DNA from 3 places in the Pseudazoarcus sp. NS36 genome. Region 2 is predicted to be linked to each of the others. Evidence: predicted binding sites of a transcription regulator. Region 2 holds the regulator's gene; each other region holds the start of a gene.

Region 1 (5,810 bases), on a different contig from region 2:
TGATCGCCACGCCGTGCAAGGTGCTGATCTCGGAGCTGTGGGTGCGCTTTCTGCCGCATTTCACGTCGGGCAAGGACTACTCCGCGCGCATCGCGGGTATCCCCGATGCGGGCATGCACATCCGCCTGGGCCAGTCCGATCTGGTGGCCGTACCGGCCCACTTCATGCACTCGGAGGGCAACTTCCAGTTCTACGATCCGGTGTCGAAGATCCTGTTTTCGGGTGACATGGGCGCTTCCATGATCGACCACGACGAGGCGGCCGCGCCGGTGCGCGACTTCGATGCCCACGTGCGCCACATGCACGGCTTTCACAGCCGCTACATGGTGTCGAACAAGATCTGCCGCTTCTGGGCCAACATGGTGCGCACGCTGGATGTGGAGATGATCGTGCCGCAGCACGGCGCGCGCTTCGAGGGCAAGGCGATGGTCGAGCGCTTCCTGCAATGGATCGAGAATCTGCCCTGCGGCGTAGATCGGATGACGCAGGAACACTACCGCGTGCCGAAGGCCGCGTGACTTACAGCCAGCGGCGCACGCGTCGGCAGTAGTCCTCGAAGCTCGCGCCAAAGCGCGCCCGCAGCGCGGACTCTTCGGCACGGATCTGGACCAGCGTGATCCATACGAAGAACAGCGCTGTCAGCGTCAGCGCCGCCGCATTACCCAGCCACAGGCCCCAGGCCGTGAGCCACAGCAGGTCACCGAGGTAGATCGGGTTACGCGAGTGTGCGAACACGCCGGTGGTGACGAGCTGTGAGGCCCGCTCCGGGCGTACCGGGTTGACGGTGGTGCGCGCCCGCAGAAAGGCCCATACCGCCAGCAGCATCAGCACCAGTCCGCACAGCGCCAGCGCTGCAACGGCCCATTCGCGCAGCGGCGGTTCGAAGCGTGCGCGCGGCAAGGCCGAGTCGGTCAGCCACATCAGCGTGGCCACCAGCGCGGCAATCACCGGGGGCGGAATCAGGGTCTGCATCGGCTTCCTCAAAAACGCAACGGCCACGGGCATGATACCCGTGGCCGTTTTCCCTGCAGCCAGGGCTACGTTCAGAAGCTGGCGTCGCGCTCCGGCGTGGCCGAGATCTTGTGGATCGACAGGTCGGCGCCCTGGAACTCCTGCTCCTGATCGAGTCGCAGACCGACCAGCAGCTTGATCACCCCATACACCAGCAGTCCGCCGCCGAAGGCGAAGACGATGCCGGCCAGCGAGCCGACCAGCTGTGACATGAAGCTCACGCCGCCCAGACCGCCCAGCGCTGTGCTGCCGAAGATGCCGGCAGCGATGCCGCCCCAGGCACCGCACAGGCCGTGCAGCGGCCACACGCCGAGTACGTCGTCGATCTTCCAGCGGTTCTGCGTGATGGTGAAGAGTTGTACGAACAGCACGCCGGCCACCAGGCCGATGGCCAGCGCGCCGATGGGGTGCACGATGTCGGAGCCGGCACAGATCGCCACCAGTCCAGCCAGCGGGCCGTTGTGCACGAAGCCCGGGTCGTTGCGTCCGGCGACCAGCGCCGCGAGCGTGCCGCCGACCATGGCCATCACCGAATTCACCGCCACCAGACCGCTGATGCCTTCGACCGTCTGTGCGCTCATGACGTTGAAGCCGAACCAGCCCACCGTCAGGATCCATGCGCCCAGCGCGAGGAAGGGGATGCTGGAGGGCGGATGCGCGGCAATGCCGCCGCTCTTGTTGTAGCGGCCACTGCGCGCGCCGAGCAGCAGCACCGCCGCCAGCGCGATCCAGCCACCCACGGCATGCACGACGATGCTGCCGGCAAAGTCGTGGAAGGTGGCGCCGAAGCTGGCCTCAAGCCAATCCTGAAAGCCGAAGTTGCCGTTCCACACGATGCCCTCGAAGAACGGGTACACCAGCCCGACCAACAGCGCGGTGGCGGCCAGTTGCGGGTAAAAGCGTGCACGCTCGGCGATGCCGCCCGAGACGATGGCGGGAATGGCGGCAGCGAAGGTCATCAGGAAGAAGAACTTGACGAGGTCGTAGCCGCTCTTGTCGGTCAGCGCCTCGGCGCTGGCGAAGAAGTCGATGCCATAGGCCACGGCGTAACCGACGAAGAAGTAGGCGACGGCCGAGACGCTGAAGTCCACGATGATCTTCACCAATGCGTTGACCTGATTCTTCTTGCGCACGGTGCCGACTTCGAGGAAGGCAAAGCCGGCGTGCATCGCAAGCACCATGATGGCGCCCAGCAGCACGAACAACACGTCGGCCGAGGTCTGGAACTGTTCCATGACGAAAACCCCTTTGAAATCTGGATGTGGCGTGCATTTAGCACGTCGCGTGCCAATCTGAAGCACTTATATGGATCAATGACTTGCGCGCAGGCGCGGTGCATGCGCCGGAAATCATGCCTCATATGAGTGCATTGCAACGCATCTATGCATCATGTCGGTGCGCAGCGCCCCGTTCGTGGGCGTGTGTGCTCCGCAGCGGTGCATGGCCGTTCATGCCTCAGCACGACGCGCTGGCGTATCATGGCGCGCTGCAACATGCGACGACATGACCCGGAGTCACCGCCATGCAGGAACGCGATACCAAGCTCTCCACCGATCAGAAGGCCTTGGCCGTCAATCTGGACGAACGCAGCTACGGCTCGATCGTCGAGATCGGCGCCGGTCAGGAAGTGGCGCGCCGCTTCTTCCAGGCCGGCGCCGCTGCCGGTACCGTGGCCAAAACCATGTCGGCCTACGACATGGCCGTGTCGGATGACATCTATGGTCCGGTCGACCGTTATGTCAGCCGTGCGCGGCTGGGGCAGATGCTGGAGCGCGAATTTGCGCAGGTCGTGAATCGCCTGTCGGCCAAGCGCGAGCCGACCACGCAGTTCTTTGCCTACGCCGCGACGGTCACCGCACGCAGCTTCCGACAGCAGAACGAATGCCATGGCTGGATCGGCCTGCGCTTGCAGCACGCCCCCGGCGCCGAGCCGAGCGACATCGTGCTGCATGTGCGCATGCTCGATCACGACAACGCCCTGCAGTCCGACGCGCTCGGCATTCTCGGCGTGAACCTGGTGCATGGCGCGTTCTTCCACACCGCGCGGCCGGAATGGATTGTCGAAGGTCTGGCCGACAACCTCGGTTCGGAGCGCATCGAGGTCGATCTGATTCATTTCGCCGGACCGGGCTTTGAAGGTGTCGAGAACCGGCTGATGAATCTGCACCTGATCCGCAGCTGGCTCACGCGCGCGGTGGTGTTCGATCCCGAGGGCGAAGTGGTGGTGCCGGCCGAGCTGTTCTACCGCAAGCCGGTCATGGTGATGCGCGGCAGCTTCAAGCCGGTGACCAGGGTGAATGCCGACATGATGGGCGCCGGCCTCGCGCAGTTCGCGCAGGTGTCCGAAGTGGACGAGACCAAGATTCTGGCGCTCGCCGAAGTGACGATGAATTCGCTGGTTACCGGCGATGATGTCGATGCCGCAGATTTTCTGGCGCGCGTCGATCTGCTGGGCGCCTGTGGCTACACCGTGATGATCTCGGACTACGTGCGCTTCTTCCGCCTGCGTGCTTATCTGCGGCGCTATACGCGCGAGCCCATCGGCATCGCGCTGTCGGTGCGCGACTTCTCGCGGCTGTTTGACGAGAACTACTACGAAGGTCTGGAGGGCGGCATGCTCGAAGCCTTCGGCAAGCTCTTCCCCGATCACACCCATGTGTACGTCTACCCCTCGCGTTCCGAGGCCACAGCGCCGCTGGTGACGCTCGACACGGTCGAGGTGCCGGCGCATTTGCGCCATCTCCTCGCGCATCTGGTGGAGAACGGCAAGCTGGTGGGGGTGAAACGGTGCGATGAATCCCTGCTGCACATCGATGCCGGTGAAGTGCTCAGCGCCATCGGCCGCGGTCGCGGCCATTGGGAGTCCGACGTGCCCGATGCGGTTGCCGCGCGCATCATCGCCGAGCGCCTGCTCGGCTTTACGGGTTAGCCTTCCTTCGCTGAAGCGGGCGTGGCCCGCTCGTGCGACCACGCCCGCAATGTTTTGATCTGTTCGGACATGGTGCGCGACAGCGGCACCATGTGCGACATCGCTGACATCACATCGCGCTCGTTGAGCGCGTGCCCGGCCTGCCAGGCGGCGACCACCCCGGCCTTGACCCCTTGTTCGATCTCGGCGCCGCTCCAGTTCTTCGTGACGGCGGACAGGGCCGCAAGGTTGAACGCTGCCGGATCGGCGTCATTGGCGCGCAGGTGGATGTCCAGGATGCGCTGGCGCTCGGCGTCGGTCGGCAGGTCGAGGAAGAACAGCTGATCGAAGCGCCCTTTGCGGATCACCTCGGCTGGCAGCTTCTCGATGCGGTTTGCCGTGGCCACCACGAACACGCCAGCGGGCTTTTCCTGCATCCAGGTCAGGAAACTGGAGAAGATGTTGGGATTGTTCCCGCCTCCGCGCAATTCGTGGTCGTAGCCAAAGCTGTTTTCCATCTCGTCGATCCACAGCACAAGCGGCGCCACCTGTTCGGCTACGCGCAGCGCGTGATCGAAGGCGTACTCGGGCGCGCCGTGCGCGCCTGACAGGACGAGGTTCATGTCCAGACGAACCAGCGGCAGCCCCCAGGCGCTGGCGATGACCTTGGCTGCCATGCTCTTGCCACAACCGCTGACGCCCATGAACAGCACACCGGCCGGCATCGGCACGCGCAAGTCCGCGGTTCCGCTGAACAGGCCTGCTCGCGCCTGCACCCACTCCTTGAGGTTCTCCAGCCCGCCGACACGGGTGATGTCCACCGTGGCGTGGATGTACTTCAGGCAGGCTTCACGCATCAGCACGGCGGCCTTCTCGGCCCTTATTTCGGCCAGCGCTGCGTCCTGCTCCAGGCAAGCCGTTGCCACCAGTCGGCGCGTGAGATGAGCAATCTCGTTGAGCATCATCCCCTTCATGGCCAGCGCCAGAGCGTCGGCTACATCGGGCGCAAGATCGGGGGCGAGGCGCAGCAACTCGGCCAGCGTCTCTTGTGGCGAGGGCGGTTGCTGGTCGACCAGAAAGACCTCGTGTGAAAGCGAATCCGGCAGGCAGTACTCGCTGCACGACAGGAAGACGAAGATTCCCCGCCCGAGCAGCGCGCGATACAGATCGCGCAGGCCGCGCACCAGTTCTGGATGCCCTGCCAGCAGCAAGGGGAAGTCCTTCAGTAATACGAAGCCGGGGGCCTGCCGCGCCATCACGTGGCGAAGCGCGGTCAGCGGGTCGGACAGCGCGGCGTCCGGTTGGGCCGAGTCCTCAGCCATCCCTTCGGTGAGCGTCCAAACCGCAAGCGGAGCGGAGTTTTCGTAACGAACCTGTGCAAGATTGCACAGTACGCACTCGATGCGCGCCTCATCGTGCCCCCGGATGTAGATCAACGGATAACCACCGTCGAGGCCCTTGCAAAGACGGTCCACCGTAGCTGTTCGCGCGGATTCTGGGATCACTCGAAAACTCCTGCTGTAGGGTTGTCCGGAAGCATGTGGCGTTCGGCAAGGCGAGTCAAAGCCCATTCATCCTCGCAACGCAGATACATCCGGAAACGCTTGCTTCCAAGCTTCCGAAGCCCAAATCCCGGATGATCCAGGTCAAGGACGATCCCCCATCCGCGCCCGCATCCCGTCCGTCGGACCGACGGTCGGTGAGTCATCCTGAAGTGATGGGGCTTGTACCATTTCTGCGCAAGCGCTCTTTGCGTTTGCGCCGTGCGAAGTCCCCGCGGAGCCCCACCGTGAACAACGCTATCCTCGCCCCCACGCCTGCACCGCAGGCCACCCGCAACGCCTCTTATGCCGGAGTGTTGGCAGAGTGCGGTCGCATCCTTCGCCGACAT
Region 2 (5,810 bases):
GATTGTCGGCACGCTCAAGCGGGGTCTCGATGGCAACGTCGTAGACGTGCGCATTGAGGATTTTTTCGAGGTAATCCGGCGGGTTCTTCATGGGGGCGGGCAGCTAGGGTGTGGTGGCGCGAAGCGGTCGAGCGTAGCAGTGCGCATGCCGTCGCGGCAAGCTGCGTGTCAGCCCGGGTCGGCCTTGTCGGGGTCGGTTTCCATGATGCGCTGGTGGCGCGCAATGAACTCGGCCGTGGCGTCGATGCCGCGCAGCTTGAGGATGGTCGAGCGTACGGCCGCTTCAAGCAGCACGGCCAGGTTGCGCCCGGCCGCCACCGGCAGCACGCTGCGCGGAATCGGCACGCCCAGCACGTCCTGCGTTTCGAGGTTGAGCGGCAGGCGCTCGGGGTCGTGCCCCGTGACGCGCCGCTCCAGATGCACGATCAGACGCAGGCGCATTCTGCGACGGGCGGCGGTCTCGCCGAAGATGGTGCGGATGTTGAGAATGCCCAGCCCGCGCACTTCGAGAAAGTCCTGCAGCAGCTCCGGGCAGCGGCCTTCGAGTACCGACGGGGCAATGCGCGAAAACTCGGTGATGTCGTCGGCAACCAGGCCGTGACCGCGCGAGATCAGCTCCAGTGCGAGCTCCGATTTGCCGGTGCCGGAGTCGCCTGTGATCAACACGCCGATGCCCAGCACGTCCATGAACACGCCATGCAGTGACACCCGCTCGGCCAGCTCGCGTGCGATGTGACTGCGCAGCACGTCGATGACGCGCACGGACGGTTCCGGGGTGGTGAAGAGGGCGACATCGTGGGTGCGGCACAGGTCGCGAACGAGCGCGGGCAGTTCGCAGCCATCGGCCACAACAACTGCCGGCGGGCGTGCCGCGAAGACGTCCTGGAAGTGCTGCGTGATGCGATCGAGAGGCTGTTTTCGCGCCCAGGCCTGCTCGGCGCTGCCGATGACCTGCAGCCGTTCGGGGTGAATCAGATTGAGATGGCCGACCAGATCGGCAGCCCAGCTGCCGGGTTCGGTGACCGCGACCGGCCGATCCAGCGCGCCGGTGGCGTGGGAGAGTTGAAGCGCCTCGCCCTGGGCCTCAAACAGCTGCGCGACGCTGATCTGCCGCATGCGGTTCCCAGCCGGTGAACAGTGCGTGGATGGTGGCGCTGTCGGACGCGTCCTGCAGCTGGTCGCGGAAACCGGCGTCACTGAACATCTGCGCCAGTTCGGACAACAGTTGCAGGTGTTGCTCGTTGGCCTGCTCGGGCACCAGCAGCACAAACAGCATGCCCACCGGGCGGCTGTCCGGAGCGTCGAACTGGACGGGCTCGGACAGGCGGATGAAGGCACCAGCGGCTTTCTTCAGGCCCTTGATACGTCCGTGCGGAATCGCGATGCCCTGGCCGAGGCCGGTGGAACCGAGGCGTTCGCGCGCAAACAGGCTGTCGAACACGTCGCTGCGGCCAATGCCCTGGTTGTTCTCGAACAACAGGCCGGCCTGTTCGAATACGCGCTTCTTGCTGCTCGCTTCGAGGTCGATGACGACGTTTTCGGTGGGGAGAAGTTCGGCGATCAGACTCATTTCAGGACTTGCCGCGGGTCGCCGCACAGGATGCGGAGCGCGCGGATGGGCTGGGTTGCGGGGAGTGCGCCGGGCACCGGATGAAGGGCGCGATTATAAACACTCCCCGCGGTAAGTACAGGAACTATTGTGCGCTGCAGCGAGGGATTATTCCTCTTCGGCAGCGGCCTGATGCTTGAGTGCATCGTGGCCGTGATCCTGCACTTTCTGCTTGTGCTTGATGACCTGACGGTCGAGTTTGTCGGCCATGGCATCGATGGCGGCGTACAGGTCGGCGTCCTCGGCTTCGACGAAAAGGTCTTTGCCGCGGACGTGCAGCGTGACCTCGGCCTTCTGTACCAGCTTCTCGACGGAGAGGATGACGTTGATGCTGGTGACGTTGTCGAAGTGCCGGATGACGCGATCGATCTTGCCCGTGACGTGGTCGCGGATGGCCGGGGTGACTTCAACGTGATGTCCGGTGATGTTCAGATTCATGATCGCTCCTCGCGTCGTGAGTGGGGTCAGATCGACTTTCGTTGACTGACGGGTGGAATGTTCAGCGATTCGCGGTACTTGGCGATCGTACGGCGGGCAACGACGATGCCCTGTTGCCCGAGCAGATCCGTGATGCGCGAATCGGAGAGGGGTTTCTTCTTGTCCTCGGCCTCGACCAGCTGGCGGATCAGGGCGCGTATCGCGGTCGACGATGCAGCTCCGCCGGTATCCGTGGAAACATGGCTGCCGAAGAAGTATTTCAGTTCGAACACGCCGCGTGGCGTGGACATGTACTTCTGCGTGGTCACCCGCGAGATGGTCGACTCGTGCAGTTCGAGCTCGTCCGCGATCTCTCGCAGGGTCAGCGGCCGCATTGCCACGTCTCCATATTCAAAGAACTGGCGCTGCTGGTCAACGATTGCCTGCGATACGCGCAGGATGGTGTCGAAGCGCTGCTGCACGTTCTTGATCAGCCAGCGCGCTTCCTGCAGCTGTCCCGCCAGTGCGCCGGCCGATCCGCGGTTTTGTTGCAGGATGCTGGCGTAGAGCTGATTTACGCGCAGTTTCGGCATGGCTTCGCCGTTGAGACTGGCGACCCATCGGTTGCGCAGCTTGCGCACCACCACGTCGGGCACGATGTAGCCGGTGTCGTCGGCGCCGTACTGCAGGCCGGGATGCGGGTTGAGGCTGCAGATCAGTGCCTGCGCCTCGCGCAGTGCGTCCTCGCTGCAGCCGGTGGCGCGGCGGATGCGCACGAAGTTGCGCTCGGCCAGCAATTCGAGGTGTTCGCGCACGATGATCAGGGCAAGGTCGCGCGTTGCGCTGGCCGGCAGCGCGCGCAGTTGAAGCGCCAGACATTCGGACGGCGTGCGCGCCGCGATGCCGGCCGGCTCCAGGCTCTGCACCTGATTCAAGGCAATCTGCAGGTCGTCGAGTTCGATCTCGAAGTCTTCGGGGATGACTTCGATGAGCTCTTCCAGCGACTGGTGCAGGTAACCGTCGTCGTCCAGCGCCTCGATGATGAAGCGTGCCAGCAGGCGGTCGCGGTCACTCATCGGCGACAGGCTGATCTGGCTGTTGAGGTGGTCGCGCAGGCTGATCGAGGCGGCCTGGATGTCCTGGTAGTCGCGGTCGTCCTCGTCGTCACGGCTGCGCGAGCCGCCGCTGCCCCAGTCGCCCGAGGCTTCGGCGAAATCCATCGGCGAGCTGTCGGTTTCGGGGGCGTCTCGCTCGGCCGCTTCCTGCGGGGTGTCGGCGCTGGTCGTGGTTTCGCCGGAGACTTCGCCGCGCGGCGGAGGCGGTGGCGTCTCGTCGCCGTCTTCGCGTTCGAGCAGCGGATTGTCGGCGAGGAAGCGTTCGATCTCCTGATTCAGCTCGATCGTCGACAGTTGCAGCAGCTTGATTGACTGCTGCAACTGCGGTGTCAGCGTGAGGGACTGAGAGAGCTTGAGCTGGAGGGATTGCTTCATCTTGCTGCCGGCAGCATTTACAGCCGGAAATGCTCCCCGAGATAGACCTGACGCACGCGCTCGTCGTCGATGATCTCTTCGGGCTTGCCGCCCGCGAGCACCGTGCCGTCGCTGAGGATGTAGGCGTGGTCGCAGATGCCCAGCGTCTCGCGCACGTTGTGGTCGGTGATCAGCACGCCGATGCCGCGTTCCTTGAGGTAACGGATGATTTTCTGGATGTCGAGCACGGCAATTGGGTCGACGCCGGCAAAGGGTTCGTCGAGCAGGATCAGCCGCGGACTGGTGGCCAAGGCGCGGGCAATCTCGCAGCGTCGGCGCTCGCCGCCCGACAGCGAGACGGCCATGTTGTCGGCCAGGTGGGAGATGCCGAGCTCTTCGAGCAGCTCGCCCAGCCGAAGGTCGATTGCGGCGCGCTCCAGCCCCTGCAACTCGAGCACGGCCCGTACGTTGTCGGCCACGCTGAGGCGGCGGAACACGCTCATTTCCTGCGGCAGGTAAGACATGCCCATGCGCGCGCGGGTGTGGATCGGGTCGTGTGTCAGGTCGTTGCCGTCGAGCCGGATGCTGCCGGCATCACAGCTCACCAGGCCGACGATCATGTAGAAGCAGGTGGTCTTGCCGGCGCCGTTCGGGCCCAGCAGGCCGACGACTTCGCCAGCCCCGACTTCCAGGCTGACATCGCGCACGACTTCGCGCGATTTGTAGCTTTTGCGCAGCCCCGACACTTCAAGAAGACTCATTCGGAACCTCTTTGAGCAACCTTGTGATTACTTCACTGGAAAATCCGCGGCTCTGCAGGAACCGCGCCTGACGCGCCCATTCCCTGCGGTCTGCGGCGACGCTGCCGAACTTCGCAACCCATACTGCGCGAGCGCGCTCCATGTCGCCGTCCAGCTCGCCGTGGGTCAGAGCTTCGGCCACCGTATCGGCGTCCACACCCCGCCGTGCCAGTTCCATCTTGAGCCGTGCCGTGCCGAAACGCCCGGCTTTGCTCCGCACCCACATTTCGGCGAAGCGCTGGTCTGACTGCAGGCCCAGTTCGGCCATGCGATCAAGCGTGGCGTGTACTTCCTCGGGGGTGCCGAGCGCGGCCAGCTTGCGTTCGAGCTCGGCGCGCGAATGATCGCGCATCGCAAGCAGGCGGAGGGCTTTCTGACGCAGCCGGTCCGCCGCTTCCGTCATCAGGCTTCCGTTGCGGGGGAGGCCTCGACCGTCGCCATTTCCTTCATGCCGAGCGCGGCGCGCACCTTGTTCTCGATCTCGCGCGAGAGCTGCGGATTGGCTTTCAGGAATTCGCGCACGTTGTCCTTGCCCTGGCCGATCTTGTCGCCGTTGTAGGCATACCAGGCGCCGGACTTGTCGACGATTTTGTGCTCCACGCCGAGGTCAATGACCTCGCCTTCGCGCGAAATGCCGGTGCCGTAGAGGATGTCGAAGTGCGCTTCGCGGAACGGCGGTGCAACCTTGTTCTTGACGACCTTGACGCGCGTTTCCGAGCCGACAACCTCGTCACCACGCTTGATCGCGCCGGTACGACGGATGTCCAGACGCACGCTCGAATAGAACTTGAGCGCGTTGCCGCCGGTGGTGGTCTCCGGGCTGCCGAACATCACGCCGATCTTCATGCGGATCTGGTTGATGAAGATCACCAGCGTGTTGGTGCGCTTGATGTTGGCGGTGAGCTTGCGCAGCGCCTGGCTCATCAGGCGGGCTTGCAGGCCGGGCAGCTGGTCGCCCATCTCGCCTTCGATTTCGGCCTTGGGCGTGAGCGCGGCGACCGAGTCGATGACGACCATGTCGACGCCGCCCGAGCGCACCAGCATGTCGGCAATTTCAAGGGCCTGTTCGCCAGTGTCGGGCTGCGAAATCAGCAGGTCAGCAATGGTCACACCCAGCTTCTCGGCGTAGCCCACGTCGAGTGCGTGCTCGGCGTCGATGAAGGCTGCCGTGCCGCCGAGCCGCTGCATCTCGGCGATGACCTGCAGCGTCAGCGTGGTCTTGCCGGACGATTCCGGGCCGTAGATCTCGACCACCCGGCCGCGCGGCAGGCCACCCAGGCCCAGCGCGATGTCCAGCCCGAGCGAGCCGGTGGAGACGGTCTGGATGTCGCGCTCGGGACTGTCGTCGCCCATGCGCATGATCGATCCCTTGCCGAACTGGCGCTCGATCTGCTGCAGCGCTGCGGCGAGTGCCTTGGCCTTGTTGTCGTCCATATCGTGTCCTTGCGTAAAGTGGAGGAAATTATGGCACAGAGATTGCATGTGCGCGGGGTCGCGCTCAGCCGATCAATGTTT
Region 3 (5,810 bases), on a different contig from region 2:
CCACAGCCACCTCGGATGCCCGAACAGAACGAAGCCAGCGCCCACGTCGGCCTGCTGAACGCTGAACACTACGCCGACTACATGATTCGCAACAGCAGCGAGGTCATGTTGATGCTGCGCCGCATGCGCGACAGCCGGGTGCTGCTCAACGTGTTCATCGACGGTGGCCCGCATCGCTTCGTCAGTGCAGTACTGGATGCCGGTCCGCGCGGCATCGTACTCGACGCCAGTGCCGACGAACGCCTGAACAAGCACGCCGCCGCGTCCGAATTGCTCACCTGCACGGCGCAACTCGACGGCGTGCGCGTTCAGTTCGATCTGCCCGGCGCCCAGGCCGTGCTGTTCGAGAAGCTGCCGGCACTGCATGCGCAATTGCCAGGCGGCTTCATCCGTCTGCAGCGGCGAGACACCTACCGACTCTCCGTGCCGCTGCACAGCCCGGTCGGCTGTGTCGTTCGCTACCACCCGAAACGGCCCGACGACGCCCCTGCCGACGCCCCCCCGCCCGAGCCGATCATCGCCAAGCCGCGGGTGGTCGACATCAGCATGGACGGCATTGCGCTGCTCCTCGGCGAGAACGAACTCCCCCTGTCGGTGGGCATGGATCTGACCGACTGCAAACTCACGCTGCCCGACTCGGAGAGCACGCAGGTGCACCTGCGGGTACGCAACCTGCACCACAGCACCAATCCGCAGGGCGGACAGAGCGTACGTGCGGGTTGCCAGATGATTGACGTACCGGCGCGCTTCACGCAGCTGATCCAGCGCTACATCTTCAAGGTCGAACGCGAACGCCGGCTGATGGAGGCCGACTAAGCCGCCCACGGGGAGCCCGAGGCAGGCAACAAAAAACCGCCCGAAGGCGGTTTTTTTGTTTGGGCCACCGATGCACTTACATCGGCATGTTCATGATGTCCTGGTAGGCCGACACCAGTCGGTTACGCACCTGGACCATCTGCTGGAAGGACAGGCTGGCCTTCTGCAGGTTGACCATCACGTCCTGCAGGTTGGCCTCAGGATTGCCGGCGCTGAATTCCTGCGCCATGGCACGTGCCTCCCGTTGGGCAGAACTCACATCCTGCAGCGTGGATTGCAGCACCTGCGCAAAATCAACGCCGCCCTCGCCGACGGCCGGCTGGACGGAATTCGACCCCGCCGTCTTGGCGGTGGAGCGCAATTCGCCGATGAGCTGTTCGATTCCGCGAGTATCCATGTGCCCGTACCTCTCAACGGGACGATTCCGAAAGACAGTCTAGCAGAGCAATCCGCGTGCCAAAAGACGAAATGGGCCGGAAAACATGCGCTAGATCACGCCTGAAGCATTTGTATGACTTACGGCGCTACGTGCCCGTTCCTTAAACATCGTGACCTTCATCACGGTATTGCTGGAGTTTGTAGCGCAAGGTCCGCTCCGAGATACCCAGCCTTTCGACCGTCAGCTTGCGTGAGCCATTGACCTCACGCAGCGTCGAGAGAATGTGTTCGCGCTCGAGATCCTTCATGTTGTCGGGGCGCGCGGCCGGCGTCGCGGCAAAGCTTGCCGGCATGGCGGCAGACAATGGCGGCGGCAGGCTGTCGGCTGCGCCGGCCGGCAGGCACAGCGACAACGTGGCGGCGTCGATGACCTCACCCGGCGCGAGGATCAAGGCGCGCTGCATGGTGTTCTCCAGCTCACGCACGTTGCCGGGCCAGGGGTGAGTCTGCAGCAGGGCTTCGGCCGCGGCATCCAGACGCCCCGAACGGCGGATGGTGGCGGCATGCCGCGCAAGGAAATGACGCGCCAGCGGCAGGATGTCGCCGGGGCGCTCACGCAGCGGCGGAATCTGCAGCGGAAACACGTTGAGGCGGTAGAACAGGTCTTCGCGGAAGCGGCCGGCGGCCACCTCGGCAGCCATGTCGCGGTTGCTGGTGGCGAGCACGCGGATGTCCAGCGCAATCGCCTTGCGGCCGCCGACGCGCTCGACCTCGCGCTCCTGCAGTACGCGCAGCAGTTTGGCCTGCAACGCCAGCGGCATCTCGGAAATTTCGTCGAGCAGCAGCGTGCCGCCCTGGGCCTGCTCGAACTTGCCGGCCTGCGCAACCTGCGCGCCGGTGAACGAGCCCTTCTCGTAGCCGAACAGCGTGGCTTCGAGCAGGTTCTCGGGAATCGCCGCACAGTTGATCGCGACGAAGGACTGGGCCGCGCGCGGCGAATGCGCGTGGATGTAATGCGCGAACACTTCCTTGCCGGTACCGGATTCACCGTTGAGCAAGACCGTGGCATCCGACGCGGCGACGCGTGCGGCCATCTGCAGCAGCTGATGGGTGCGCGCGTCGCCGGTGACCACATCATCCCCGGACGCCGGTTGCGCAGCGTGCCGACGGACGTGGCCGAGCAAGGCGTCGGGCTCGAAGGGCTTCATCAGGAAATCGCAGGCACCGCCACGCATGGCGGCTACGGCCTTTTCGACATCACCGTAGGCGGTCATCAGCAGTACCGGCATCTGCGGCAGGCGGGCGCGGATGGCGCCGAGCAGTTCCAGGCCGTCCATCGGCTGCATGCGCAGATCGCTGATGACGAGGTTGAAGGGCTCGCGTTCGATGGCCACCAGCGCAGCCGGGCCACCATCGACACCGACAACGTGATGACCGGCAAGCTCCAGTGTCATGCACACGGCGTCGCGTAGGGCGGCATCGTCTTCGACGACGAGCAGGCGGATGGCGGATTCACTCATGCGCGGGGATTTCCTGATTGGGTTCATTGGCGGCGGTGGCCGGCAGGATCAGCGTGAAGGTGGCGCCCTTGCCGGCCGCGGAATCGAGCGCGATCTCGCCACCGTGGGCGCGCGCCACACCGCGCGCGATGGCCAGTCCGAGACCGGTACCTTCGGCGCGCGTGGTGAAAAAGGGCTCAAAGATGCGTGCCTGTTCAGCCGGCGCAATGCCCGGGCCATTGTCCGCCACGCTGAACACGATGTGATCCTTGTGGGCGAAGACTTCGATCTGCACGCGGCCGTCTTCGCCGCAGGCCTGGATGGCATTTTCCATCAGATTGGTGAGCGCGCCTGCCAGCGCCTTGCGGTCGCCGACGATCTCACTGTCGCCGCAGGCGCATTCGGCACCGAAATCGACACGGCGGGCCCGGGCTACCGGTTCCAGCGTATGCACCAGCTCACGCACCAGTTCGCATACGGCAAAGCGCTGGCGCCCGAGCTGATCGCCACGCGCAAAGCGCAGCATGTCGCTGATCAGGCGTTCGAGATAGCGCAGCCGCTCGATGGCGCGCTCGCCAACGCGCTCGCGGTCGGCTGCAGGCAGTTCGGGTTTGCGCAGGCTGGATGTGTAGAGCATGGCGGCGGAGAGCGGCGTGCGCAGCTGATGCGCCAGCCCGGCCACCATCTCGCCCATGGCGGCGAGGCGCTCGTTGCGTTCGGCATGCAGACGCATGCGATGGGCTTCGGTGACGTCGTGCAGCAAGACAATGTGCTCGTCACCCGATTCCACCGCCGCTTCGGACAGCGCCAGGCGACGCGCTCGCGCACCGTCGCCCGCGGCCACCTCGCCCGGCGTGTCGGTTGCCTGGAAGCAGGCCGCAATGGCGCTCCAGGCCAGACCCTCGCAACCCCCGCCAAGCAAGTCATGCGCGGCGCGGTTGAGCTGCACGACACGACGTTCGCGGTCGAGCACCACCACGCCGGCGGGCAGCGCACCCATCAGCACGTTCATGCGTTCGGTCAGCTGCGCGACCTGGGCCTGCAGCGCGTTGTAGGCACCGGAGAGCTCTTCGGACGCGCGCGCGAACAGCGTAAACGCCTCCGCGAGCTGCGCGGCATCAAGGCGCTGCCCGGGATCGGGTTCCGGCACGGTGAGGTCAGAGGGCTCTTTCACGGCTGGCAGAGTACTTGCTGGGTGACCTATGGTAACCGGCAAACAGGCGGCAAAAAATGCCGCTTATCCATGCTTCGCACTTGCCATGCCGCGCCCACAATGCCGCCATCCGTCAAAGCGACGTGCGAAGGAATCCGAACATGGCCACAGCCGACACCGCTCCCCAGCCCTCTCCGCAGCAGGTGATGCAGCACCTGGGCAATCTGAGCCAGCGCCAGAAACTGGCCGGCGCTGCGATCATCGCCATACTGGTGGCCTTTCTGGTCGCCACCTGGTCATGGACGCGCACGCCGGAGTACGACGTGCTGTTCGCCAATCTCGAAGAGCGCGACGGCGGTGCCATCATTGCCGCCCTGCAGCAGCAGAACGTGCCCTACAAGGTCGGACCCGGCAGCGGCACGATCATGATCCCGTCCAGCCAGGTGCACGAAGTGCGTCTGCGCATGGCCGCGGAAGGTCTGCCCAAGGGCGGGCTGGTGGGCTTCGAGGTGATGGAGAACCAGCGCCTGGGCGTGTCGCAGTTTCTCGAACAGGTGAATTACCAGCGTGCGCTCGAAGGCGAGCTGTCGCGCACCGTGCAGTCGATTTCGGCCGTGGCGGCCGCGCGCGTCCATCTGGCCATCCCGAAGCAGAGCGGCTTCCTGCGCGATGAGATGAAGCCTTCGGCCTCCGTGATGGTGAGCCTGTATCCCGGCCGCGTGCTGGATCAGGCGCAGATCGCCGGCATCGTGCACCTGGTCTCGTCGAGCGTGCCGCAGATGTCCAGCGATGGCGTCAGCGTCGTCGACCAGACCGGCAACCTGCTCACCCGCGCACCCGGCTCCATGCGCGAAGCGGGCCTGGACGCCACGCAGATCGGTTACGTGCGCGAGCTCGAATCGGGCTACCAGCGCCGCCTCGAAGCCCTGCTGACGCCGCTCGTCGGCCCCGGCAACTTCCGCGCCCAGGTTGCCGCCGATGTCGACTTCAGCCGCATCGAGGAAACGGCCGAAACCTACCGTCCGAACCCGGCGCCGGATCAGGCCATCCGCAGCCAGCAGACCTCCGAGCAGTTCAGCGGCGTGCCTGGCCCGGGCGGCGTGCCCGGCGCACTCTCCAACCAGCCACCGGTCCCCGCTACGGCCCCCATCGTCACCGGCGAAGCGGGGGGTGTCGATGGCAACGCTGCAACCGGCGACAATCGACCGGTCAATCGCAATCGCTCGGCTACACTGAATTACGAGCTTGACCGCAACATCCAGCACATCCGCCACGCCTCGGGCCAGGTGCGCAAGCTGTCGGTCGCCGTGGTGGTGCGTCAGCGCAGCGAGACCATGCCCAACGGCCAGGAGCGCAACGTCGTGCTGACGCCCGAAGAGATCACGCGTCTGACAGCCCTGATCCAGGGCGCCATCGGTTTCGACGCCGAACGCGGCGACAACGTGCAGGTGTCGAGCGCACCGTTCGCAGAAAGCGGTGATCCGGCCATGGTGCCGCTGCCGCTCTGGAAGGATCCGGACATCACCGGCCCGGCCATGATCGCACTCAAGTACCTGCTGCTGGTCGCGGCGCTGGCCTTCGCGTATTTTGCAGTGGTCAAGCCGCTCACGCGCTGGATCATCACGTCGATGCCACCGCCTCCACCGCCGAGTGACGAGGATGAAGACGAGGACTTCATGGTCAAGCTCTCGAACAAGCAAACCCACAAGTCTTTCGACCACCGGCTCGCCAACGCGCGTGAAATGGCCAAGAGCGATCCCAAGGCAGTGGCCAACCTGATCCGCGGCTGGATGGCCAGCGGCGGCGCGGGCGAGGAGAAGAAGAAATGAGTTCGGTCGACCCGGGCATCGAGAAGAGTGCCCTGCTGCTGCTCACCCTCGGCCCCGACGAGGCCGCCGAGGTGCTGCGTCACCTCGGCCCGCGCGAGGTACAGAAGCTCGGCATGGCCATGGCGTCGCTGCCGG

Evidence for each region. The regulator sigma-54, encoded in region 2, starts transcription at its own class of promoters, with help from an activator protein. The targets are predictions, from matches to a motif close to TGGCACGCTTNCTGCTNA.
Region 1: a site for sigma-54 is predicted at 2,284-2,301, ahead of AC6H0R_RS06985 (ammonium transporter). Genes of this name have one in related genera too.
Region 3: a site for sigma-54 is predicted at 1,258-1,275, ahead of fliE (flagellar hook-basal body complex protein FliE). Genes of this name have one in related genera too.

Annotation. Positions count from the first base shown of each region.
Region 1 covers NZ_BAAKJA010000003.1:358,880-364,689, forward strand. Annotated here, with positions in the region: gene AC6H0R_RS06975 (oxygen-binding di-iron domain-containing protein) at 1-518, shown strand, start outside; gene AC6H0R_RS06980 (methyltransferase family protein) at 520-972, opposite strand; gene AC6H0R_RS06985 (ammonium transporter) at 1,044-2,246, opposite strand; gene AC6H0R_RS06990 (TonB-dependent receptor) at 2,534-3,940, shown strand; gene AC6H0R_RS06995 (Ycf46 family AAA ATPase) at 3,937-5,424, opposite strand; gene AC6H0R_RS07000 (DUF1631 family protein) at 5,709-5,810, shown strand, end outside.
Region 2 covers NZ_BAAKJA010000009.1:70,339-76,148, reverse strand. Annotated here, with positions in the region: gene ilvA (threonine ammonia-lyase, biosynthetic) at 1-91, opposite strand, end outside; gene hprK (HPr(Ser) kinase/phosphatase) at 169-1,116, opposite strand; gene ptsN (PTS IIA-like nitrogen regulatory protein PtsN) at 1,085-1,570, opposite strand; gene hpf (ribosome hibernation-promoting factor, HPF/YfiA family) at 1,718-2,047, opposite strand; gene AC6H0R_RS14290 (RNA polymerase factor sigma-54) at 2,074-3,516, opposite strand; gene lptB (LPS export ABC transporter ATP-binding protein) at 3,534-4,256, opposite strand; gene AC6H0R_RS14280 (regulatory protein RecX) at 4,243-4,698, opposite strand; gene recA (recombinase RecA) at 4,698-5,729, opposite strand; gene AC6H0R_RS14270 (CinA family protein) at 5,794-5,810, opposite strand, start outside.
Region 3 covers NZ_BAAKJA010000002.1:257,045-262,854, forward strand. Annotated here, with positions in the region: gene AC6H0R_RS04340 (flagellar brake protein) at 16-816, shown strand; gene fliE (flagellar hook-basal body complex protein FliE) at 893-1,213, opposite strand; gene AC6H0R_RS04350 (sigma-54-dependent transcriptional regulator) at 1,356-2,714, opposite strand; gene AC6H0R_RS04355 (sensor histidine kinase) at 2,707-3,867, opposite strand; gene fliF (flagellar basal-body MS-ring/collar protein FliF) at 4,008-5,675, shown strand; gene fliG (flagellar motor switch protein FliG) at 5,672-5,810, shown strand, end outside.